Regions from separate parts of the Candidatus Symbiopectobacterium sp. NZEC127 genome, predicted to be linked through region 3. Evidence: predicted binding sites of a transcription regulator. Region 3 holds the regulator's gene; each other region holds the start of a gene.
What was found. The regulator CRP, encoded in region 3, controls carbon source genes, mostly activating them, when cyclic AMP is high. The targets are predictions, from matches to a motif close to ATGTGANNNNNNTCACAT.
Positions count from the first base shown of each region.

Region 1: the regulator CRP is predicted to act here: its motif matches at 1,442-1,459, upstream of J5069_RS19230 (enolase C-terminal domain-like protein).
Region 2: the regulator CRP is predicted to act here: its motif matches at 3,481-3,498, upstream of azuC (stress response protein AzuC).
Region 4: the regulator CRP is predicted to act here: its motif matches at 2,349-2,366, upstream of J5069_RS14890 (iron-containing alcohol dehydrogenase).

Region 1 is NZ_JAGFPG010000006.1:81,380-87,469, reverse strand. Features, by position in the region: gene J5069_RS19230 (enolase C-terminal domain-like protein) at 54-1,307, opposite strand; gene J5069_RS19225 (SDR family oxidoreductase) at 1,646-2,413, shown strand; gene J5069_RS19220 (MFS transporter) at 2,470-3,756, shown strand; gene J5069_RS19215 (FadR/GntR family transcriptional regulator) at 3,843-4,571, shown strand; gene tehA (dicarboxylate transporter/tellurite-resistance protein TehA) at 4,798-5,778, shown strand; gene J5069_RS19205 (EamA family transporter) at 5,821-6,090, opposite strand, start outside.
Region 2 is NZ_JAGFPG010000002.1:673,012-679,101, forward strand. Features, by position in the region: gene yiaK (3-dehydro-L-gulonate 2-dehydrogenase) at 1-269, shown strand, start outside; gene J5069_RS13005 (YhcH/YjgK/YiaL family protein) at 281-754, shown strand; gene J5069_RS13010 (GntR family transcriptional regulator) at 938-1,624, shown strand; gene ydfZ (putative selenium delivery protein YdfZ) at 1,692-1,898, opposite strand; gene J5069_RS13020 (multidrug efflux MFS transporter) at 2,054-3,247, opposite strand; gene azuC (stress response protein AzuC) at 3,596-3,673, shown strand; gene J5069_RS13025 (tartrate dehydrogenase) at 3,736-4,815, opposite strand; gene J5069_RS13030 (LysR family transcriptional regulator) at 4,927-5,814, shown strand.
Region 3 is NZ_JAGFPG010000007.1:213,507-219,596, reverse strand. Features, by position in the region: gene J5069_RS21005 (hydrolase) at 1-890, shown strand, start outside; gene J5069_RS21000 (YheU family protein) at 887-1,114, shown strand; gene J5069_RS20995 (phosphoribulokinase) at 1,225-2,094, shown strand; gene J5069_RS20990 (OsmC family protein) at 2,129-2,548, opposite strand; gene crp (cAMP-activated global transcriptional regulator CRP) at 2,865-3,497, shown strand; gene argD (bifunctional acetylornithine/succinyldiaminopimelate transaminase) at 3,564-4,787, opposite strand; gene J5069_RS20975 (aminodeoxychorismate synthase component II) at 4,912-5,487, opposite strand; gene J5069_RS24320 (carbohydrate-binding protein) at 5,670-5,771, opposite strand; gene J5069_RS20970 (hypothetical protein) at 5,768-5,923, opposite strand; partial or broken gene J5069_RS24315 (lytic polysaccharide monooxygenase) at 5,967-6,090, opposite strand, start outside.
Region 4 is NZ_JAGFPG010000003.1:331,920-338,009, forward strand. Features, by position in the region: gene J5069_RS14880 (sodium:solute symporter family protein) at 1-87, opposite strand, end outside; gene J5069_RS14885 (dihydrodipicolinate synthase family protein) at 155-1,036, opposite strand; gene J5069_RS14890 (iron-containing alcohol dehydrogenase) at 1,086-2,222, opposite strand; gene dtnK (D-threonate kinase) at 2,453-3,763, shown strand; gene J5069_RS14900 (D-threonate 4-phosphate dehydrogenase) at 3,756-4,736, shown strand; gene J5069_RS14905 (DeoR/GlpR family DNA-binding transcription regulator) at 4,757-5,572, shown strand; gene J5069_RS14910 (EAL domain-containing protein) at 5,606-6,090, opposite strand, start outside.

The DNA.
Region 1 (6,090 bases), on a different contig from region 3:
ACCCCGTTGATGCCGGAGATGCGCATTAACGGTATCGCACCGAGTGTGTCACCTCATGGACGAGAGGCTGTGCCGTCTGGCGTACGCGCCATCGTCCAGGATGGGATGCCCCCCTCACAGGGATATTTAGCGGCTTTATCTTCATCAATATCGATGCCCAAACCAGGCTTGTCGTTCAGGTAGGCGTAACCCTGATCGATCTCTGGACACCCAGAGAAGACCTCACGCAACGCATCATTCATTGGCGTATATTCTTGAATACCGAAATTCGGTGAGCTCAGATCAAGGTGCATATTGGCACAAACCCCGACTGGCGAGATGTCACCCGGTCCATGCCAGGCGGTACGCACGCCGTTCAGCTCACTGTAGACCGCCAGCTTCTTCGCTGGCGTGATGCCGCCAATCGTGCTGACATGGCATCGAATGTAATCGATTAACTTGTTATCAATTAATGGCTTCCATTCGTTCACGTTAACGAATAGCTCGCCCATCGAGATCGGTGTAGATGACTGCTGACGCAACATTTTCAGCCAGTCGATATTTTCTGGTGCAACCGGATCTTCAAGATAAAACAGCTGATACTGTTCGAGCGTTTTTGCCAGATTGATGGCCGTTACCGGCGTGACGCGTTCATGCACATCATGAATAAATTCAATGCCAAAACCCAGTTTGTTGCGCAGATGGTCGAACAAACGCGGAACGCTCTTCGCATAGGCATCAGGATCAAAATAAATACCGGGGGTTTTGCTTCTTGGTGAACGCTTCGGTTGAATATTTTTTGCGCGTGCCAGTTGTGTGGCAATTAACTTCAAATCGTCTGTTCCAGCACCACCATACATCCCCATCTGGCAGCGAACATATTGATAACCTTCTTCCATACGGGCGCGGATATTATCTTCCACCGCCACTTCATCGCCCCCGTCAGTGTGGCAATACAGTGGGATACCATCGCGACATTTTCCACCCAGCAAGTCATAAACCGGCATTCCGGCAAGTTTGCCTTTGATATCCCATAGCGCCATGTCCACGCCGGACAGCGCGTTGTTCATGATGGGGCCGTTACGCCAGTAACCGCTGACTGCACCGGATTGCCAGATATCTTCAATACGGGTGGGATCTTTACCGATCAGAAACGGTGCCATGTATTCATCAATCGCATTTTTCACGGCAAAAATTCGCTGTGTGAACGTCGCGCACCCAAGACCATAGAGCCCCGGCTCATTGGTCTCGACCTTGACGACGGCCAAATCAATGCCACCGGGTGCCGTAAGAATGGTTTTTACATTGGTAATCTTAAGGTTACTCACTTTAACTCCTCAATTCAGCAAATCAACGCCATGTCATACCGAGGAGGACAACACGGCGAAATATTTGTAGGTCGTCCTACAACTTCACGTGTTATATCACGCTTTACAATCCCACAGTTCCTTGAACGTTCATTTTGTGACAAAGGTCAAAAAACGTCAAATCGAAGATATAGTTATTCATTAAATACAATGAGTTATACAACTTCAGATAAAGAGAGATAAGCGTTATTTGTGATCCGTATTGCAAAATCATTTTTGTATTGTTGATTTTACAAAAGTGAAAATCCACTCTTAAATAAGACAGTCGTCATACAAATATCAAGCGTGAGGAAAATTACATGACTGCTTTATTTGATTTAACGGGGAAAACAGCACTGGTCACCGGTTCTGCACGGGGTTTGGGGTACGCCTATGCAGAGGGGCTGGCCGCCGAAGGCGCACACGTTATCCTCAATGATATACGTGACACGCTCCTGACTGAGTCCGTTGATAAACTGAGAGCCAAAGGCTACACCGCCTATGGCGTAGCCTTTGATGTTACTAAAGAAGACGCGATTGAAAACGCGTTCAACCAACTGGATGAACAGAATATTCATGTTGATATTTTGATCAACAACGCAGGTATTCAATATCGCAAACCGATGGTGGAACTGGAACTTGAGAACTGGCAAAAGGTTATCGACACCAACCTGACGAGCGCCTTCTTGGTCTCACGAGCCGCTGCCAAGCGAATGATTGCGCGCAACACCGGGGGAAAAATTATCAATATCGGTTCATTGACCAGCCAGGCAGCAAGACCGACCGTTGCACCTTACACCGCAGCGAAAGGTGGAATAAAAATGCTTACCTGTTCAATGGCTGCTGAATGGGCGCAATTTAATATCCAGTCCAACGCGATTGGACCAGGATATATTCTGACCGATATGAACACCGCATTGATTGAAGATGAAAAATTCGATAACTGGGTGAAAAGCAGTAATCCCTCCCAGCGCTGGGGCCGCCCGGAAGAACTGATTGGCACGGCGGTATTCTTATCGTCAAAAGCCTCTGACTACATTAATGGTCAAATCATTTATGTCGATGGTGGTTGGCTATCCGTTCTGTAATTGTTGCTTTATTTCCAAAAATACAGATTACAAAACAATAACATGGAATATGAATCATGATTCAAAGCATACAAGCAAAATTAGCGCCGATACGCTGGCGTAAATTAATTCCGCTCGCCTTCATTACTTATAGCCTTGCGTATCTGGATCGTGCGAATTACGGTTTTGGCGCAGCATCCGGTCTGGCAGAAGATCTTAATATAACACCGGGAATTTCATCCTTATTAGGTGCCTTATTTTTCTTGGGGTACTTCTTTTTCCAGGTTCCAGGTGGAATTTACGCTGAAAAGCGCAGCGCTAAAAACCTCATTTTCTGGAGCCTGATACTTTGGGGCATACTCGCCACTGCGACAGGAATGGTGCATGACGTCAAAGTGTTGGCGGTCATTCGCTTTCTTTTAGGCGTGGCGGAAAGCGTTGTGATGCCAGCCATGTTGGTATTTTTAAGCCACTGGTTTACAAAGAAAGAACGATCGAAAGCGAATACGTTTCTGTTTCTCGGCAACCCGATTACGGTGCTTTGGATGTCGGTACTTTCCGGCTACCTTGTTGAAGCATTTGGTTGGCGTGGGATGTTTATCATTGAGGGCGTACCCGCAATTATTTGGGCAGCCATCTGGTGGTTTGTTTTTGTAGATAGACCAGCTGATGCTAAATGGTTGACTGAAAAAGAGAAAAAAGATATTGAAGCTGCATTGGCAGCAGAACAAACCAATATCCAGGAAATTAAAAACTACAGTGAAGCATTTCGTTCCAGAAAAGTGTTGTCACTCTCCTTTATCCACTTCTTCTGGAATATCGGAATGTATGGCTTCATTATGTGGCTGCCTTCAATTCTGAAATCTGCGTCTGGACTGGGTATTGTCGCCACCGGTTGGTTATCAGCGGCACCTTATCTCCTCGCCGTTCCCATGATGCTGGGTGCGTCATGGTATTCCGATAAGTTTCTGAACCGAAAGATTATTGTTCTGCTCTTCTTAGGTCTTGGCGCCATCTGCTTTATTGGTTCCTTTACTGTTGGTGCATCCAATTTCTGGCTGTCTTATGTGCTTCTGATGGTTGCAGGTGGGGCAATGTATACCCCTTACGGTCCCTTCTTTGCCGCTATTCCTGAAATGATCCCTCGTAACGTGATGGCAGGCGCAATGGCCTTTATCGTCAGTTTCGGTGCGCTTGGCTCGTTTGTGGGTTCGTGGATTGTCGGCTATCTGAATGGCCTGACCGGGGGTCCCGGTGCGTCTTACATCTTTATGGGCGGAGCACTGGTGCTTGCTGTTTTCTTGACCTCGGTCACAGCGTTTACCAGCACAACCTCTTCTCTGAGCAAAGCACAGGCGTACTAATGCAAAGCGCCCTGATGGGCGCTTTGTTCTTAAAAGTGAAATGTTATACAATCGCTTTCTTCAAGACATCTATAGCGGGCCCCATCTTGAGCATAAAATCCATTCAAAAACACAATGTTGTAAATGAAATTTATGATCAGATCAGCGGAAAACTGCTAGACGGCAGTTGGTCCCCGGGGAGCCGTCTTCCCTCGGAAGCAGAACTCACGGCCGCCTTTAACGTCAGTCGCGTTAGCGTGCGCAGCGCAGTACAGCGTTTTCGAGACTTGGGTATCGTAGTCACACGCCATGGTAGCGGCAGCTTCGTGAGTGAAAACTTTACGCCGCAGATGCTCAGCAACGATCCCAGACCAATCATGCATCTGAGCCGCGAAGAATTCCACGATATGATGATTTTTCGCCAAACAGTGGAATTTAAATGCGTTGAGTTAGCGGTAACACATGCCACCGATGAGGATATGCGCCATCTCGAACAAGCCCTCAACAACATGCTCATCAACAAAAGCGATTATAAAAAATACTCGGAAGCAGATTACGAGTTTCATCTTGCCATCGTCAGGGCATCGCATAATAGTGTGTTCTACAACGTAATGAACTCGATTAAAGACATTTATTACTACTATCTTGAGGAGCTTAACCGCGCATTGGGTATTACTCTTGAGAGTGTCGAGGCACATATCAAAGTATACATGTCCATTAAAAACAGGGACGCGCGTACGGCTGTAGAAGTCCTTAATGAAGCGATGTCTGAAAATATTATCGCCATCGAAAAAATCAAATCATCGGCAAACGACACCGATCAGTCGATACGCTAATTAACGTCCCCGTTTCTTTTGGGTGCCAAACGCGCCAAAACCATCACAGCATCGTCCCTTATAGAGAATGACGACCAGCAGAAAATTTATTACTACCTTGTTAAATAACATAATATTTTACGGTCTCACCCTTTAGCCATTTTCCATAATGATATTGATCGACCGCATAGACGAAAACACCAGCCCTCGTTAAAACTAATCCACTTTTTTTGACAGTATAAACAGCATGAATTCTCTCTTAACCAACCGTTCATCTTTTCTGGATCTACCGGCAGGCTATTTCGGTATTGTTCTCGGCACCATAGGGGCAGGTTTCGGATGGCGCTATGCCGCCACAATCTGGTCAATAACCCCGGTCATCGGTGAAGGTCTGGTGATACTGGCAATCCTCATCTGGGCATTGTTAGCCATTGCTTTTATATACCGCCTGATCCGGTTCCCGAGCAGTGTTAAACACGAAATCGAGCACCCGCTCATGGGCAGCTATATCAGCTTATTCCCTGCAACGACCATGCTGGTGGCAATAGGCTTCGTTCCCTGGTGTCGACCGCTCAGCGTGGCGCTGTTTATCACCGGAGCGGTCATCCAACTGGCGTATGCAGCCTGGCAAAGTGCCGGAATATGGCGAGGAAAACATCCGCACGACGCAACCACACCGGGACTTTATCTGCCCACGGTTGCGAATAACTTCATCAGTTGTATGGCCTGCGGCGCACTGGGATACCACGATCTCGGCATTCTGTTCCTCGGAGCGGGTATTTTCTCATGGTTAAGTCTGGAACCGGCTATTCTGCACAGAATGCGTAGTCACGGGGAAATGCCAGCGCCGGTAAGACTTTCCCTTGGCATACAGCTTGCCCCTTCTCTGGTGGCATGCAATGCCTGGCTGGCAGTTAATGGCGGGCAGGCTGATACCTTTGCAAAACTGCTGTTTGGCTACGGCTTGCTACAGTTGCTATTTATGATCCGTCTGATCCCATGGTATCTGAAAGGGCCGTTCAACCCCTCATTCTGGAGTTTTTCATTCGGACTCTCTGCGCTTGCCTCTACCGCGCTCCATTTGGGATATGAAAGTTCAGAAGGTGTGTTGCCGGTGCTTGCACTCCCCCTGTTTGTTTTTAGCAATGCCCTGATTGCTCTGCTTATTATCCGAACGCTTCTGCTGCTGTTGCAAGGCAAGATGCTGAGGTATACCCCGTGTCCCTAGACAAATAACCACGAGAGAATAACGCGTGGTTAGGGTTTGCAATCATTGATGCAGCTTCCCCCTGGCATCCATGGCAATCAACAGCACGGATGAGAGAATAAGCAGCGTGCCAAGCCAGTCCGGCAGCGTGAAGGTAATGCCCAGTAGCAGCAAGGACAACACCGCACTGGTCAGCGGCTCCGCACAGCTGAGAATACTGGCCTTCTGGCCGCCAATCAGCGATGCGCCCTTGAGATACAGGCTAAACGTCACGGCGGTACCCACGATAATCAGGTAGAAGAAGGCAAACAGGCCCAGGCCGTTAACCGCAAT
Region 2 (6,090 bases), on a different contig from region 3:
ATGAAATTGATAAAATTCAAAAGGGGAGTTGCACCGGCGCCAGCCAGATATTCATGGTGTTTGATCCCGCCCAACTCGGTGGCAGCGAATTCAGCGACCGTTTGGCTGATAGCATTGCTGACTACGTGAAGACATCCCAACCCGCGGAAGGTAAAAGCGCTGTCTATTTCCCTGGTGAAATGGAAGTAAAAATGCGCGAGCAGCAACGCGACCAAGGGATTGTTGTTGATGACGGTGTCTGGGCTGAGATTGTCGCGTTAGCGAAATAGAGGGGGAATCGATGATAGTTGGCAATATTGCTCAATTAGCGGCGTCTCGCTTAGAGTTACCGGCAGCGATCTATCAGGTGTTAGAGACGCTGAAGGGGATTGATTTTGCTCAACACCCTGACGGTGAAATGCATCAGCAAGACGTGGTGTACAAAACGTTTCAGGCAACGACGGCACCCAGTCAGGCGCGTATTGCAGAAACGCATTGTGACAACATTGACGTGCAATTCGTTATTTCTGGACAAGAGCGGTTGGAATACCGACCTGTGCTTCAGTCGTTACCCGACGATCCGCATCCTGAACAAGACAATTACTTCTATCGCAGTAAAGCGGGGACAGAAAAGGATATTGTGTTAACGCCGGGTGATTTTGTCATTTTATTCCCGTGGGATATTCATGCTCCACTTTGCCATGTAGAACATGAAGCCCCGGTGCGTAAAGTGGTGGCTAAGGTTCCTGTGCGTCTGTTGCACCCAGGTTCATGATCCCGGATTAAATCCTCTTCGAACCCTCATACGGCGGCCTACATTGCTCTGATATTCAGAGTGGTATGCCGCCGTTATCTGTTATGACGTGCTGGGAAAAATGGAGAGGAAAAGAAGGTAGGTAAGACAAAGAATTAGCATGTATTATGAAGGGTAATACTTTCGAATAGTCAAAAGCGATGTATGGAAACTTCCTTTCAGATCAACAGTAATGAGCCGGTCAATCAGCAAATCTATCGTATCCTGCGTAAGGATATCGTGGAGTGCGCGATTCCGCCGGGTAAGTTACTGTCAGAAAAAGAGATATCAACCCGTTTTTCCGTTTCGCGCCAGCCGGTGCGTGAGGCGTTTATCAAACTGGCAGAAGCGGGGCTGGTGCAGGTACTGCCGCAGCGCGGCACTTTCGTCATGAAAATTTCGGAACAACGGGTGGCTGACGCACGTTTTATCCGCCAGGCGCTGGAGTGCGCTATTGCGCGCCGGGCCGCAGAGTTCGTGACCGATGAGCAATTACTGGTGCTGGAGCACAATCTGCACCGGCAGGAATTGGCGGCACAGAATGAGCAGATTCGTGAGTTTCTCAGCCTGGATGACGATTTTCACCAACTGCTGACGCAGGTGGCACGCTGCCCGTTGGCGTGGGAAACCATCGAGTCAATTAAGGCGACCATGGACCGGGTTCGTTTTCTCAGCCTGAGTCAGGTTTCTCCACCGCTGAATTTGATCAAGCAGCACTACCTGATTTTTAACAGCCTGAAAGCGCACGATCCGGATGCGGCAGAAGCGGCAATCCGCGAACATCTGCAAGAGATGATCTATTCCATTACGCCGATAGCAGAGCAAAACCGCGACTGGTTCGATCACCCATAACGGGTCGGTGGTGAGAGAAAACGTGCATCGGGCGTGCTAACACGCCCGAAGGGAGACGAAAGCCGTGTTAGGCACGGCCCAAACGCATCAGTTCATCAGGGGAGAAGTAGTCACTGACCCCATTGAGTTCCACGCATTTGGCGTTGCGAACGTCTTCTCGTTTCAGCTTATCTGCATGAATGGCGGCAATGGTACCCACCAGACGAGAACCGTTTTGCATTACACGACAGCCCGTTTCCAGCGGGTTTCTGTATCTGTCATACGCTGTGTACATAAAAACCTCCTTCGTTGACCACAAAAAACCGCTATCGATCCTACTGCCGAACGGTGGCTGTCGCCAAGGTAAAGGGACGTTTTATGAATAATCCGTATATAAATCCTGGCGTTATTCCCTGAGGTAAATAACGCTATGGGATAACGGAGGAGCGATCACGGCTTAGCGGGGATTTGTCGGAAGCGCCAGGCGATATGCAGCGTATTAACCAACACCAGCAGTGCAGTCATGATGAACACCCAGCGAAACCCCATCATGGCGGACACGCCGGAGCCGAGCAGCGGACCTGCCACATTGCCCAGATACATAAAGGATTGGTTGTAACCAAAAATTCGTCCGGTCACCTGCTGGCTGCTGTATTTCAACAGCAGCGCCTGCGTCGCAGGCATCAGTGCGCCATCGGCAAAACCCAACAGGAAACGCAGTATTCCCAGTTGTAACGCATCATTGATGGTGGACATCAAACAAAACAGCAGTACGCAGGCTACCAGTGCGGCGATCAGCACGCGGTGCGCGCCGATTTTGTCGCCCAGACGGCCCAACCGAGGCGCTGACAGCAGGGCTGAAACGCCGGGAACCGCAGCGATCACGCCGCTGAGAAAGGCCAGATTATTGGTGTCCGGCGTCAGTTCGCGAATAAACAGCGTCAGTATCGGACTGATAGAGCCGTTAGCGAGCTGAATCATCATGGTGGTGACAAACAGGCTGACGATCAACGCCGGGTAGGGCAGGGAAGAGAACACCGCTTTGCCACTGAGGCGATTGGCTTTAGTGACCTTGGTAACCCCTTCTTTGATGGTGAACAAGGTGATCAAAAAGCACATGAACAGCAAGGTTGCGGTGATAAAGAACACCACGCGCAGCCCGACGTGGTCGGCGAGGAAGCCGCCGAGCAGCGGGCCGATAATTACGCCAGCCACTTGGCCGGTTGAAAGCGTACCCAGCGCCCAGCCGCTTTTTTCACGCGGCACTTGCGAGGCGATCAACGCCATGGCATTGGGAATATAGCCGGAGGTTAGCCCCATTAAGGTGCGCAGGATAAACAGATGCCAGACATCGCTGGCCAGGCCTTGTAGCGCCATGACAATCGCCATACCCAACGCGGCGCGCAGCAGCATCAGCTTGCGCCCTTTGCGATCTGCCAGACTGCCCCACAGCGGCGCGACGATGGCCGAGACCAGAAACGAAGAGCTGAAAATCAACCCTGACCACAAACTCAGAGCAGCGTGGTCGGTGACGCCGAGTTGTTCAATATAGAGCGGCAGGAACGGCAGAATCTGGCTCATGGCAAGGCCAGTAAAAAAGCATCCCACCCAGGCGGCGTATAAGTTGAGTTTCCAGGTTTCCATGGCGTCCTGCATGCCGTCGCAGCGCGGCAGCGTTACGGGTAAAACAGCGATATCGGCGCGATATTGGCCGCTGAACGAACTTGCCTTCACGGCAACTGCCGGGAAACTATCACGTGATGTGATTAAAAGTTCTTCATATTTTAATAAGATAACATAACGAGCGCCGAGATGAGCTACCTGCACGTGTGAATATCGCCAGTTTCTGCACGCGACGGCACGCATACAAAAATTTTTTGTGATGTGTGTCACAAAAACTTGCGTCGTGATTATGACGAGCGTACACTCTGTTAACAGAAGACAACATCACCTGCAACTTCATTATCGGTTACGTTAAAAAGGCCAAAAATCGTGCGTAAATTACTGAAAAGAATCCTGGCTGCTTATGTTCTTGCCCACAAAGATGTTCCGCCGGGCGCTATGTACTGATAGCCATCGCAAATTAAAAAAAAGCCGTGAAAACGGCTTTTTTTATGTCTAACGTTCCAGCTTCAAAGCGCATCAGCAATCGCGCGGCCTAAGGTTTCTGTATTGCCGCTGCCGCCCAAATCTCGGGTTAATGGTGCCTGTGTCGGACCTTGTGCCAGCACGGTTTCGATGGCCTGTAAAATCGCCGCACCTGCCTCTGCGTGCCCCAAATGCTCCAACATCATGGCACCGCACCAGATTTGACCAATCGGGTTGGCGAGGCCTTTACCGGCGATGTCCGGAGCGGAACCGTGCACCGGTTCAAACAGGCTGGGGAACGTGCGCTCGGGGTTGATGTTGGCGGAAGGCGCGATACCGATAGTGCCGGTGCAGGCGGGGCCAAGATCGGACAGGATATCGCCAAACAGGTTGCTGGCGACGACCACATCAAACCAGTCTGGATGCAGCACAAAATTGGCGGTGAGAATATCGATATGGAACTTGTCGACTTTCACCTCCGGGTAATTCTGCCCCATCGCGGCAACGCGCGTGTCCCAATACGGCATGGTGATGGCAATGCCGTTGGATTTGGTGGCAGACGTCAGGTGTTTGCGCGGTCGCTTCTGCGCCAGTTCATAGGCAAATTTCAGGATGCGATCGACGCCGACGCGCGTCATCACGGTTTCCTGCATCACGATTTCGCGCTCAGTGCCTTCAAACATCATGCCGCCGACGCTGGAGTATTCCCCTTCGGTATTTTCCCGCACCACGTAGAAATCAATGTCGCCGGGGTTGCGGTTGGCGAGCGGGGCTTTGACGCCGGGCATCAAGCGGCACGGACGCAAGTTGACGTACTGATCGAAATCGCGGCGGAATTTGAGCAGCGATCCCCAGAGCGACACATGATCGGGCACCACTTCCGGCCAGCCAACGGCACCAAAATAGATAGCATCGAAGCCTTTCAACAGCGCGAACCAATTGTCCGGCAGCATTTTACCGTGCTTGAGATAGTAGTCGGCGCTGGCAAAATCAAACCATTCCCACTGTAATTCAATGCCAAACTGCGCGGCAGCGCGCGTAACAACGCGAACCCCTTCCGGCATCACCTCTTTTCCAATGCCATCCCCTGGGATGACGGCAATCTTGTAGCGTGGTACAGACATAATGGCATTCCTGTTTTTATCGATTATCAGACCCAATGAGTGTATTTCTTGTCGAAATGATGAACAATAAGCCTAACGGGAAAGCTATTATTGAATTAAAGGTAATAATCGATGCGGGAAGTGAACGATCTGCTGTTTTTCAGTCGCATTGTCGCGCTGGGTAGCCTGACGGCGGTCGCCAGAGAGATGGGGCTGTCTCTTCCTGCCATCAGTAAACGCTTAAGCGCGTTGGAACATCGACTCGGCGTGCAACTGATTCAACGTACTACCCGACGGTTAGAGTTGACGCTGGAAGGACAACTCTACAGTGAAGGTGCGCTTCCCATCCTGAATGAGATCGCCGAACTGGAGAACGCGGTCAGCCGCAGCCAAATGACGTTACGCGGCAAGCTGACGGTAAACGCCTCGTTTGGCTTTGGTCGCCGTCATATTGCCCCGTTGGTGTCTGCTTTCTCCTTACTGCATCCTGAATTGGAGATACAGCTACAGCTGTCGAGCCAGCCCATCAATATGCTCGATGCCGGTATCGATATCGATATTCGCGTGGGCACCCCGCCCGATTCACGCCTGATTGCCCATAGGCTGCGCACTAACCATCGAATTCTGTGCGCTGCACCCGCCTACCTGGCCCGTGCTGGCGTGCCGCAAACGGTGGCCGAACTGGCCGGACATAACTGTCTGGTGCTGCGCCAGTACGAAAGTGATTATGCGATGTGGCGCTTTTACCGCGACGGTCAGGAGTTCAGCCATAAGGCCGAAGGCAATCTGTCGAGTAACGACGGCGAAGTGGTGATGCGTTATGCGCTGGATGGGCGAGGCCTGCTGTTGCGTTCCGCCTGGGATGTTGAACCTTATCTGGAACAGGGCGCGTTGGTGGCATTGTTGCCAGACTTCACAACTCAGGATGCGGGCATTCACGCTGTCTATCAGCAGCGGCGTCACGTTCCTGCCAGAATCACCACCTTTGTCCGCTACCTTCAGGCCGAAATGGCTGTCTAGATTGAAACGTAGTCGCGTTTTATTAAAGACGCTCAAATCTCCGATCGCTATGGTATCAATTTTAATCCCTTAGGCTTGCCAGAGGTCGCTGTGAATACGGCGATGACCTGTCTTGTGCCATTTGGGACATTTATCGATGCCTGTGCACAGGTACAATATTGTTAAAAGGAAAGGGTAAAAAACCACGCAGTCTTGTGCACAGGATCTGGCAGTACGGCAGCGCGATGGATGCGTGCTGTAAGTGCGACCAGGAGGGTGAAACAGCACGGTTTTGAT
Region 3 (6,090 bases):
AACTCGATCTGCCTGACGGCGATTTTGTCGATCTGGCCTGGAGCGAAGCGCCACAAGGCGCGCGCCATAAACCCCGCGTGGTGCTGTTTCACGGTCTGGAAGGCAGCTTTCACAGCCCCTATGCACACGGTTTGTTGCAAGCGTGCCGTGAGCAAGGCTGGCTGGCGGTGATTATGCATTTTCGCGGCTGTAGCGGCCGCCCCAACCGTCTGAACCGTATCTACCATTCCGGTGAAACGGATGATGGCAGCTATCTGCTGCGCTGGATGCGGGATACGCTAGGCGACGTGCCGACCGCTGCCATCGGCATTTCTCTGGGCGGCAATATGCTGGCTTGCCTGTTGGCTAAACGGGAAGAAGCCCGGCTGTTATCCGCTGCGGCAATTGTCTCCGCGCCGTTTCACCTCGATGCCTGTAGCCGCAGGATCGAGCACGGGTTTTCCCGTATTTATCAGCGCTATCTGGTAGGACAGCTTAAACAGAATGCCCGGCGTAAGCTGGCACGCTATCCGGGTTCGTTACCGATTATTCCGGCGCAGTTGCAACGCATCAAGGGGTTGCGCGAGTTCGATGATGCGATCACCGCCCGTATCCATGGTTTTCAGGATGCTGCCGACTACTATCATCAGTGCAGTGCATTGGCGTTACTGCCCACCATTCGCACCCCGACGCTGATTATCCATGCACAAGACGATCCGTTCATGACCCCCGAGGTGATCCCGGATATCACCCGTCTGCCGGCAACCATCGAATACCAACTGACGGCGCACGGCGGGCACGTCGGGTTTGTCGGCGGAACATTATTGAAACCGGAAATGTGGCTGGAACAACGCATTCCAGCCTGGTTCACGCGCTTTCTTTCGGCGGACACCGCGGAGGCAACAGCATGATGATTCCCTGGCAGCAGCTTGATAGCGATACGCTGCAAAATATTATTGAGTCCTTTGTGTTACGCGAAGGCACGGATTACGGCGAGCAGGAGCGCTCACTGGAGGAAAAAGTCCGGGATATACGCCGCCAGCTTGCCTCGGGCGAGGTGGTGCTGGTGTGGTCAGAGCTGCACGAAACGCTGAATATCATGCCGCGCACCCAGCTAAACGAAAATACGCCGTAACGTGAAAAATCACCGTTTCCTGACGCGCGGGGGGTCGTCTTGCGTCACCGTGTCTGCTATACAGTGAGATCCGTGTTACTCAAACGCCTAATCCGACGGAGTGCAACCGCATGTCGCAACAACACCCGATCATTGCCGTTACCGGCTCCAGTGGTGCAGGCACCACCACGACCAGCCTCGCGTTCAGGAAGATCTTCCAGCAGTTGCAGATAAAAGCCGCTTCACTGGAAGGCGATAGCTTTCACCGTTATACCCGGCCAGAGATGGACATGGCGATTCGCAAAGCGAAAGATTTGGGCCGCCATATCAGCTATTTTGGCCCAGAGGCCAACGATTTCAGCCTGCTTGAGCAGGCATTTATCGACTATGGCCGCAACGGCACCGGGAAAACGCGCAAATACCTGCACACCTACGATGAGGCGATTCCCTACAATCAGGTGCCCGGCACCTTTACCCCGTGGGAACCGATGCAGCATCCTACCGATATGCTGTTTTATGAGGGGTTGCACGGTGCGGTGGTCACCGATCAGTACGATGTTGCTCAGCACGTTGACCTGCTGGTCGGCGTGGTGCCTATCGTCAATCTGGAATGGATTCAAAAGCTGGTTCGCGATATCAACGAACGCGGTCACTCGCGTGAAGCCGTGATGGATTCGGTGGTGCGTTCTATGGAAGATTACATCACTTACATCACCCCGCAGTTTTCTCGTACCCATATCAACTTCCAGCGCGTACCGACTATTGATACCTCAAATCCCTTTGCGGCCAAGGCTATCCCTTCGTTGGATGAGAGCTTTGTGGTGATCCATTTCCAGGGCGTCGAAAACATTGACTATCCCTACCTGCTGGCGATGCTGCAAGGCTCGTTTATCTCACACATCAATACGTTGGTGGTGCCGGGAGGAAAAATGGGGCTGGCCATGGAACTGATCATGGCACCGTTGGTAAAACGGCTGGCAGAAGGGCGTCGCGCGGGCTGAAATAACGCATACAGCCCGCCGGAAAACTATTCGACTATGAAGAAAACGATGCGACAGCGATGATTTCGTGGCTGTGAGTGACCTTCACCGCCTTTTCTAACATTAGCGCCACTGAACAATACTTCTCCGCCGACAGCGATACCGCCCGTTCAACCACCTTATCCGTCAGTCCCACGCCCGTAACCACAAAGTGCAGGTTGATATGGGTAAACAGACGCGGCGCTTCTTCACGACGCGTGGAGGATAATTTGACTTCACACCCAGTGACCGCGTTGCGACCCTTTTGCAAAATGGACACCACATCAATGGCGCTACAGCCTCCTGCCGCCATCAACACCATCTCCATCGGACTGGGGGCTTTATCGCCAGCATTACCATCCATCAGAATCTGATGCCCTGATGACGACTCACCGAGAAAGGTCAGATCTTCGACCCATTTTACGCGCGCTTGCATCCACAACTCCTCAAATTTATTTGAAAATTACTCACTGTTATATATAAAAACCGCCGATAACTAGAGCTTAATCATGCTGAAGCGAGACAACACAAGACAGGCTCGTCAAGCTGTGTTACAAACAGGAATAGAATCCGTTCCTTCAGTTTGATACTGACGGTCAGAACGGGTCGTGACGTCGCCATACAGAAGCCAGTATATTCCCTGACGTCAGTCCGCCAACACGGAATTTTTACTACTAGCACGTTAATACGCCGTACAGGGAACTCTGACCCCTGTAATTTGCGCAGTGAATTACAACAGAGGATAACAGCGAATGGTTCTCGGCAAACCGCAGACAGACCCGACTCTTGAATGGTTCCTTTCTCATTGTCATATTCACAAGTATCCATCGAAGAGCACGCTGATTCACCAAGGTGAAAAGGCAGAAACGCTTTACTACATCGTGAAAGGCTCAGTGGCTGTGCTGATCAAGGATGAAGAAGGCAAGGAAATGATCCTCTCCTACCTCAACCAGGGGGATTTTATTGGGGAACTGGGCCTGTTCGAAGAGGGTCAGGAACGCAGCGCATGGGTGCGGGCAAAAACAGCCTGCGAAGTCGCTGAAATCTCCTATAAAAAATTCCGTCAGCTGATCCAGGTCAACCCGGATATTCTGATGCGTCTCTCCTCACAGATGGCACGTCGCCTCCAGGTGACCTCCCAGAAGGTGGGCAACCTGGCCTTCCTGGATGTCACGGGCCGTATCGCGCAGACGCTGTTGAACCTGGCGAAGCAGCCCGATGCCATGACGCACCCGGATGGGATGCAAATCAAGATCACGCGTCAGGAAATTGGTCAGATTGTTGGCTGTTCCCGCGAAACGGTAGGCCGTATTTTGAAAATGCTGGAAGATCAGAGTCTGATCTCGGCGCACGGCAAAACTATCGTGGTGTACGGCACACGCTGATATCAGCAGCACCGTTTAGACAAAAGCACGTTGCGCGCTGCGCAGCGTGCTTTTGACGAGCCAGCACTATTCCGCGTTAACCACCGTTTCAACCGCCCGCGCAAACCGCGCCATACCCTGATCGATATCTTCCAGATCAATCACCAGCGACGGCACAAAGCGAATCACGTTAGGCCCAGCCACTAGCACCATCACGCCCTGCTCCGCCGCTGCGGCAAGGAACTTGCCCGCCTGACCGTGCCATCTCGGCTTCAGTTCTGCACCAATCAGCAGGCCCATACCGCGAATCTGCTCAAAAATACCGTGCTCTTCATTAATCGCCTGAAGAATCGAGACGAAACGCTCGTGGCGCGCTTGTACACCGGAAAGAACCTGCGGGGTATTGATGGTGTCCAATGCTGCTTCAGCCACCGCACAGGCCAGCGGATTACCGCCGTAGGTGGTGCCGTGCACACCGACGGTCATCACAGAGGCGACCTCTTCGGTGGTCAGCATGGCGCTGATGGGGAAACCGCCGCCCAGCGCTTTCGCCGTGGTGAGAATATCCGGCGTCACGCCATAGTGCATATAGGTAAACAGCTTGCCGGAACGCCCCATGCCGCTTTGCACTTCATCAAACACCAGCAGTGCATGGTGCTGATCGCACAGCTCACGCACGCCTTTAAGGAATTCCGGCGTGGCCGGTGTAATGCCACCTTCGCCCTGAATCGGCTCCAGCACCACGGCGCAGGTGTGGTCATCCATCACCGCTTTCACTGCGGCCAGATCGTTGAACGGCACGTGCACGATATCGGCCGGTTTGGGCCCGAAACCATCGGCGTATTTCGCCTGCCCACCGACAGAAACGGTAAACAAAGTACGGCCATGAAACGCATTGTAGAACGCAATGATTTTGGTTTTATACGGGCTGTGGCGTTTAATCGCATAGTGACGAGCCAGCTTGAAGGCCGCTTCGTTGGCTTCCGCACCAGAGTTAACAAAGAACACGCGCTCGGCAAAGGTGGCGTCAATCAGTTTGCTGGCCAGACGCAGCGCGGGTTCGTTAGTGAAGATATTGCTGGTATGCCACAGCGTTTCGCCCTGCTGCTTTAACGCCGCCACCAGCGCCGGGTGGCAATGACCCAATGCCGTTACCGCAATCCCACCGGCAAAGTCGATATACTCGCGCCCCTGCTGATCCCATACGCGGCTACCCTTGCCTTTAACAGGCACAAATTGCGCCGGTGCGTATACGGGTAGAATCACCCTGTCATGCGTCGCCCGCGTTACCGCCTTTGAATCTGTTGTCATTTGCTTTCGTCCACACCGCTTAAAGTGAAAATATAATCACCAAATATGCATAAAAAATCAATACACAGGATTATAAAATAGCGCGTTATGACAGTCCGTTTTATCACAGCACATGCTGATAACCTCAGGTATTAAGGAAGTTCTGCAACAGTTGATGCCCTTGCTCGCTCAGAATGCTTTCAGGATGAAACTGCACCCCTTCTAACGGCAAGGTGCGATGGCGTATTCCCATGATTTCATCACGCTCACCTTCACGCTCCGTCCAGGCCGTGACGTCAAACTCGGCGGACAGAGAGGCGGGGTCGATCACCAGAGAGTGGTAGCGCGTCACGGTTAATGGCATTGCCAGCCCGCTAAAAACGCCGTTCCCGGTGTGCTGTATCAAGGACGTTTTGCCATGCATCACCTGACGTGCCCGCACCACGCGCGCACCAAATGCCTGCCCCAGCGCCTGATGGCCGAGACACACACCAAGAATGGGCAACTTGCCAGCAAAATGGCGAATCGCCGCCAGAGAAATGCCTGCGTCATCCGGCGTACAGGGACCAGGGGAGATCACCAGATGTGTCGGTGCCAGCGTTTCGATATCCGCTAGCGTCAGGACGTCGTTGCGTTTAACCAGCACCTCGGCACCCAGCTCACAAAAGTACTGGTAGAGGTTGTAGGTGAAGGAGTCGTAGTTGTCGATGAGTAGGAGCATGCGGGACGCGTCTTAAGATAGAGAGATAGGCGGTAGGCTACTGTGATTATGTGAGGTTAGGCAATGGATAACTGACTCACCTGAATCATCACCGAACAAAGTGACAGGTGTTTCCGCACCATGAGTAAAATACCGGGCAACAGATTGCCCGGTATTGATGTGTGCTGATTAGAAACGTGTCGCTATATCAGCCTCCACAGAGTGCGAGCCTGCGCGGGATTCCACGCGGGTGAGTCTGCTCGGTGCCCTTGTATACATTGATAGTTCAGCCCTTGAAACGTCACTCGGTCTCCCACTTCATACCGAGTACCCAACTGCCATTGGGGATAACCTCCCGGCGGTGGCGGTGGCGGCGGCGGCGGATCAATAGGACCACCACCTCCTCCTCCACCGCCGCCACCGCCTCCACCGCCAAAATCAACATCCAGTGCGCCATAAAAACCGGCCCCAGAGTCCGCGACCAGCCATACCGCTAAAATAATATGATGGCCCGTTCTGGGCGCTGATGGGATCATAATAGATTGATTACCCATTGGCCCCATTGATTGTAGCGATTCATTCCAAAAATATCGGTTTGTGTGGAAATTACTTTGAAACGGTGCC
Region 4 (6,090 bases), on a different contig from region 3:
TTTCAGCGTCAGCCAGGAAGTGAATGCGATATAAAACACTATCATCCCAATGATGATGAGGGTATCTGTCAGATCAAAATGGTTCATATCTTTCGACCTATCGTTGTCGTTGTTGTCGCAGGGTGGTTGTTATCAAACAGGGTAATAAACGTTGTTAGGCAAAGGCGCTGACGATTCGACGGATAGCCGCTTCATCCTGTTCAGAGAACTGGATGGGATAGCGACTGACGCCAACCTCATGGCCCATTAATGTCAGTGCCTTTTTCACCGCAGCAGGCGAGAACGCAATGGCGTACAGCGTTTTTCTCAGCTCGCTGACCTGTTCCTGTGCCTGACGTGAACCGTCGATGTCACCGGCGTGGAAACGGTGCCAGATTTGACTGATAGGCTCTGGTGCCACGTTAGCCAGCCCGGAAATACAGGCAGAACAGCCTTCGACGAAGCCCTGATGAATCAATGAATCCGGCCCGTTGAGCACGTCAAAGTTCGGAATACCTTTGGCGGCTTGCAGGAAGCCGTTCAGGCTTTCATAGCTGCCTGCGCTGTCCTTGATGCCGATGATGTTGGGATGATCGGCGAGAATGCGCACGGTTTCCGGCGTAAGCGTATTGCCGGTACGTGCAGGAATGTTGTAGAGGAACACCGGAACCGTTAACGCATCCGCCACCGCGCGGTAGTGGGCGATCAGTTCTTCTTGTTTCAGCGGAATGAAATAGGGGGTGATAACGGAAACCGCATCGACACCCAGTGCGGCGATACGCTTGCCGAGCTTGATGGTTTCACGCGTAGAGATTTCACCGATATGGCCTACCACCGGCACCTTGCCTGCAACTTCATCCACGCAGGTTTCGGTGACCGCGACTTTTTCATCGGTGTGTAATACGAAGAATTCGCCGTTGGTACCGTTGCAGAAGATACCGTTGCCATACTGCATCTGGCGCTGAATCTGCGCGCGCAATGCTGTTGGATTGAATTCACCCTGACCGTCAAAGGGCGTGACGATTGCGGTCAACACGCCAGTAATACGTTTGCTCATTGTTTTTCCTCGTTACTGCGTAATCAAAAAAGAACACCAAGTCTGTGAATCAGAACAGCGTCAGATAAATATCGCGCACGTCGTCCGCCTTCACCGTGGCGGGCACGTTTTTCATAAGACGCTGAACCTGCAAAGCCCCTTCGACCAGATCGGGCAAATGCGTTTTTTCGATACCTAATTGTTGCAGTGAGCTGGGCAGCGACAGGCGCTGAACCAGATCGGTGAAATAGGTGACCAGCGCGTGCGATTTCTCCGTGACGGAGAGCGACAGGTTGGCGTCGGGCAGCAGGTCGTAGGCCTGCGCGAATTTTTCTTCCGCCGCCGGGCGCACAAAGCGCATGCAAGGGGCCAGTAAAATGGCATTCGCCACGCCGTGGGGAATGTGGTACTTGCCGCCGAGCGGATAAGACATGGCGTGCACCAGATGCGTGCCCGCGTGGGCAATGGCGGCACCGCCGTAATAGGACGCCCACAGCATGTTCAGTCGTGCTTCCAGATTCCCGGGTTCACGGATGGACAGCTCGATATTGGCAAACAGCTTTTTCAAACCGATCAGCGCGTAGTTATCACCCACCGGGTTGGCGATGGTCGCGGTGAAGCATTCGATCAGGTGGCACAGCGCATCGATACCGGTGGACGCCGCAATGTGAGACGGCATGCTGGTGGTCAGTTCCGGCACCAGTGCCACGTAGTCCGGCAGCATGACCGGTGTGATGATGCCCACCTTGGTGGCTTTCTCAGGGATCGCCAGAATGGCGTTCGGCGTGGCTTCGGAGCCGGTGCCCGCCGTCGTCGGGATCAATAAGGAGGCGGTGCGGCGCGTCGGTTTTTCACCGGCCAGCAAGCTGTCGAGAGAGACCGCGTCATCACCGACGCACAGCAGCGACAGCAGCTTGGCCACGTCCAGCACGCTGCCGCCGCCTACGCCAATCACCAGTTCGGTGCGCGCATTGGGCAGCGCTTCCAGAATATGAGCGACATCGTGCTGGCTCGGCTCCGGCGGCACATTATCAATCAGGGTGATGGCCGGAACGCACGCTTTAACCTGATTGAGCAGTGCCTGTACGCCGGGCTGCTGCACGATGTTGCGGTCCGTCACGAACAGCACGTGCTGGCGTGAGGTTAACAGGTAGCGGATATCGTTAATGGCCTGGCTGCCGCTGATGATAGTGCTATTGATGTTCATGGCGTTCCTTTACAGTGTTCACGCAGTGAAAGTGATTTTTCTCAATCAATACGTGCTTGGCGATCGTGTATTGACGTAATGACGTCATTTTGTAGCGTAATTTATAGGCTAGATTGGTTTTAAATAATTTGACGTTGCTCACATATAATCAAATATGATTCAATATAATCATTATCAGGTAATCGACACACCATCGTCGTTATGCCGTTATCGATAAATAAGGGGTGGGTATGCCACAGCGGCAAGATGTCAGCCTGGAACTTACAGCTAACCAGGTGTTGGTCGTCGCGGATGATTTCACCGGGGCTAACGATGCCGGGGTTGGGCTGGCACTTCAGCAGGCGCAGGTCAATGTGATTCTGGAGTTGGACGCATTGACGACGGGAGCTTTGCATGAGGTGACGGTTATCAATACCGACAGTCGGGCGCAGGCAGCGCAAGATGCCGCGCTGCGCGTGGTGCACGCCGTGACCCGCTGGCGTGAAGCGGGCGGAAACGGATGGGTATTCAAGAAGATTGACTCCACGCTGCGCGGCAACCTCGGCGCGGAAATCGCGGCAGCGTTGACGGCCAGCGGCGCTGACATGGCGCTGATTGCACCTGCTGTTCCGGCGCTTGGGCGCATCACCCGTGACGGGAATGTGTGGGTCAACGGAACATTGCTGACCGAAACCGAATTTGCCAGCGATCCAAAAACGCCGGTACGCAGCGCCGATATTGCCGAACGTATCGCGGAACAAAGTGCCTTGACCACGGCGACCTTAAGTGTGAGTGAAAATAATCATTCTGCTCTCGCCGCGCAGCTGCTGCGCTTGCGCGATGCGGGTATCAAGGGAGTGATTATTGACGCTGAGACACCGCAGGCATTGGCTCTGATCGTGGCGGCTGCGCAGACGCTGCCTGTGAAACCGCTGTTGGTTGGCGCCGCCGGCCTGAGCGATGCGCTGGCTCAGGCCCTAAGCTTCACGCCGCCACCGCGCCCCGCATTGCTGGCGGTGGTGGGCTCGATGAGCGAAATGACGCAAAAACAGATCGCGGCGGTGAGCGCGCTGTCGCAGGTGACGCTGCTTGATGTGGATGTCCGCCCTTTGCTTACGTCTGCGGGAGCCACATTGGCGCAAGACACCGCGCGCGCCGCGGCCGACGCACTGCTGGCAGGCAGACATTGCCTGATTCGTACCTGCCGTGACGAGCAACAGCGCCACGAGATTGCGCAGCTATGCCAGCAGCACGGCCTCAGCCGTCAGCAATTGGGTGAACGTATCAGTGATTTTCTGGGAGAAATGGCCCGTTGCACGGTGGCGTTATGCCGTCCGGCAGGGCTCTATCTCTCCGGTGGCGACGTGGCGATTGCCGTGGCCGCTGCGCTCGGTGCTACCGGGTTTCATATCAAAGGACAGCTTGCGTCCTGTGTACCTTGGGGACGCTTCATCGACAGCATCGTCGGCGATATCCCTGTCATGACTAAAGCAGGCGGCTTCGGTGATGAAGCCACCTTGCATCACGTTTTACGCTTTATTGAGGAGAGAGTGAGTGAGTAAAATTATTGCAATAACCATGGGTGACCCGGCGGGTATCGGTCCTGAGATTATTATTAAATCCCTGGCAGAAGGGGAATTGTCTGGCGCATCCGCCGTGGTGGTGGGCTGTGTGCAAACCCTGCGTCGTATCCTTGCGCTGAACATTGTGCCGCAGGTTGAGCTGAATGTGATCGACGAACCGGCTCAGGCGCGTTTTGCCCCCGGCATTATTAATATCATTGATGAGCCGCTGGCCGATCCACAAGCGCTCGTCCCTGGCGTGGTGCAGGCGCAGGCAGGGGATCTGGCCTACCGCTGCATTAAAAAAGCGACGGCGCTGGCGTTGGCCGGAGAGGTTCAGGCGATTGCGACTGCACCGCTGAACAAGGAAGCGATGCACTCTGCGGGACACATTTACCCTGGGCATACCGAACTGCTGGCCAAGCTGACCAACAGCCGGGATTACGCCATGGTGCTGTATACCGACAAACTAAAAGTCATTCATGTGACAACGCACATTGCATTGCGCAAATTCCTGGATACCCTAAACCGCGACCGTGTAGAAACCGTCATCGGCATGGCGGATACCTTCCTGAAACGCGTGGGTTACACCAAACCGCGTATCGCTGTCGCTGGGGTTAACCCGCATGCGGGCGAGAACGGCTTGTTCGGCGATGAAGAAATTACCATTGTCGGCCCTTCCGTTGAGGCGATGAAGGCGAAAGGGTTGGACGTCTACGGTCCCTGTGCGCCGGATACTGTCTATCTGCAAGCCTATGAAGGACAATATGACATGGTGGTGGCGATGTATCACGATCAGGGCCATATTCCGCTTAAGCTGCTGGGCTTTTACGATGGGGTGAATTTAACCGCAGGCTTGCCGTTTATTCGTACTTCGGCCGATCACGGTACGGCATTTGATATCGCCTGGACAGGTAAAGCGAAGTCTGAGAGCATGGCTATCTCGATTCAACTCGCCATGCAGCTTGCCTGACAGGGGAGGGGATTCAACTCATGGACATCGTTGTGGGGCAAACAGTGAGTGATGCTTTCCGCGTTAGCGGAGATAGAGTAAAAGGGCAGAGCCGTCTTGACCAGATTATGGATTATCTGAAAAGCCATAATCTGGTGACGGTAGACGAACTGGTTGCCGTGATCGACGCCTCGCCGGCGACGATCCGCCGCGATCTCATCAAGCTTGATGAACAGGGCGTGATCAGCCGCAGCCATGGCGGCGTCACGCTCAACCGTTTTATTCCCTCGCAGCCGACCACCAATGAGAAGTTGCATCGTAATCTGGCAGAGAAGCAGGCGATTGCCCGCTACGCGGCGTCCCTGGTGCAACCGGGTGATGCCGTGGTGCTGGATGCGGGCACCACCATGCTCGAACTGGCGCGTAACCTGACGCACCTGCCGCTGCGTGTGATCACGGCAGATTTGCAGATTGCGCTGTTCTTGTCGGAATTCAAACAGATTGAAGTGACCATTATCGGCGGCCGCATTGATGACAGCAGCCAGTCTTGCATTGGCGAGCATGGCCGCCGCCTGTTGCGCAGCATTTACCCGGATATTGCCTTTATCAGTTGCAACTCGTGGAGTATGGAAAAAGGCATCACCACGCCAACCGAAGAGAAAGCCGGAGTAAAACAGGATCTGGGCATGAATGCCAGCCGTCGTGTGTTGCTGGCCGACAGCAGCAAGTACGGCGCCTATTCGCTGTTTTGCGTTACGCCGCTCACGGCACTGACCGACATCGTCACCGACAGCGCGCTGGCACCGGAAACGCAGCAACTGCTGCACGCGCAGCCAGTGCAACTGCATCTGGTGTAACGCCCTTTGCCGCGTTGCATCACGCGGCTCACGTTATGATTCGATGGGCGGGCAGCGGTAACGTTCCGGTTCGACAAACTGATCGATACTCACCGGCCGACCAAAATACCACCCTTGTACAATCGCATGCGGGCAGTGTCGCGCCACATAAGCGGCCTGTTCCTGCGTTTCCACCCCTTCCACCACGATGCTGGCGTCCAGCTTTTGCACCAGTGAGAACAGCACATCGGTAAAGGCGGCGTTGACGGAGTCTGTGCCGATGGCACCGACGAATATTTTGTCTATTTTCACCAGATTAAACGAGAAGCGGCTCAGGTAATCCAGGTTTGAATAGCCGGTGCCGAAATCGTCCAGCGCGATTTTATGCCCTTGCTGCTGCAACGATTGCAGCGCAACCTCCAGTATGTGCGGCGATGCGGTAGAACGTTCTGTCAGTTCTAAAATCACCCGCTCGCGCTTCACTCCGTTGCGCTCGCACTCCTGCTGTAAAAAATGGTGGTAGTCGGGAGAGATTATGT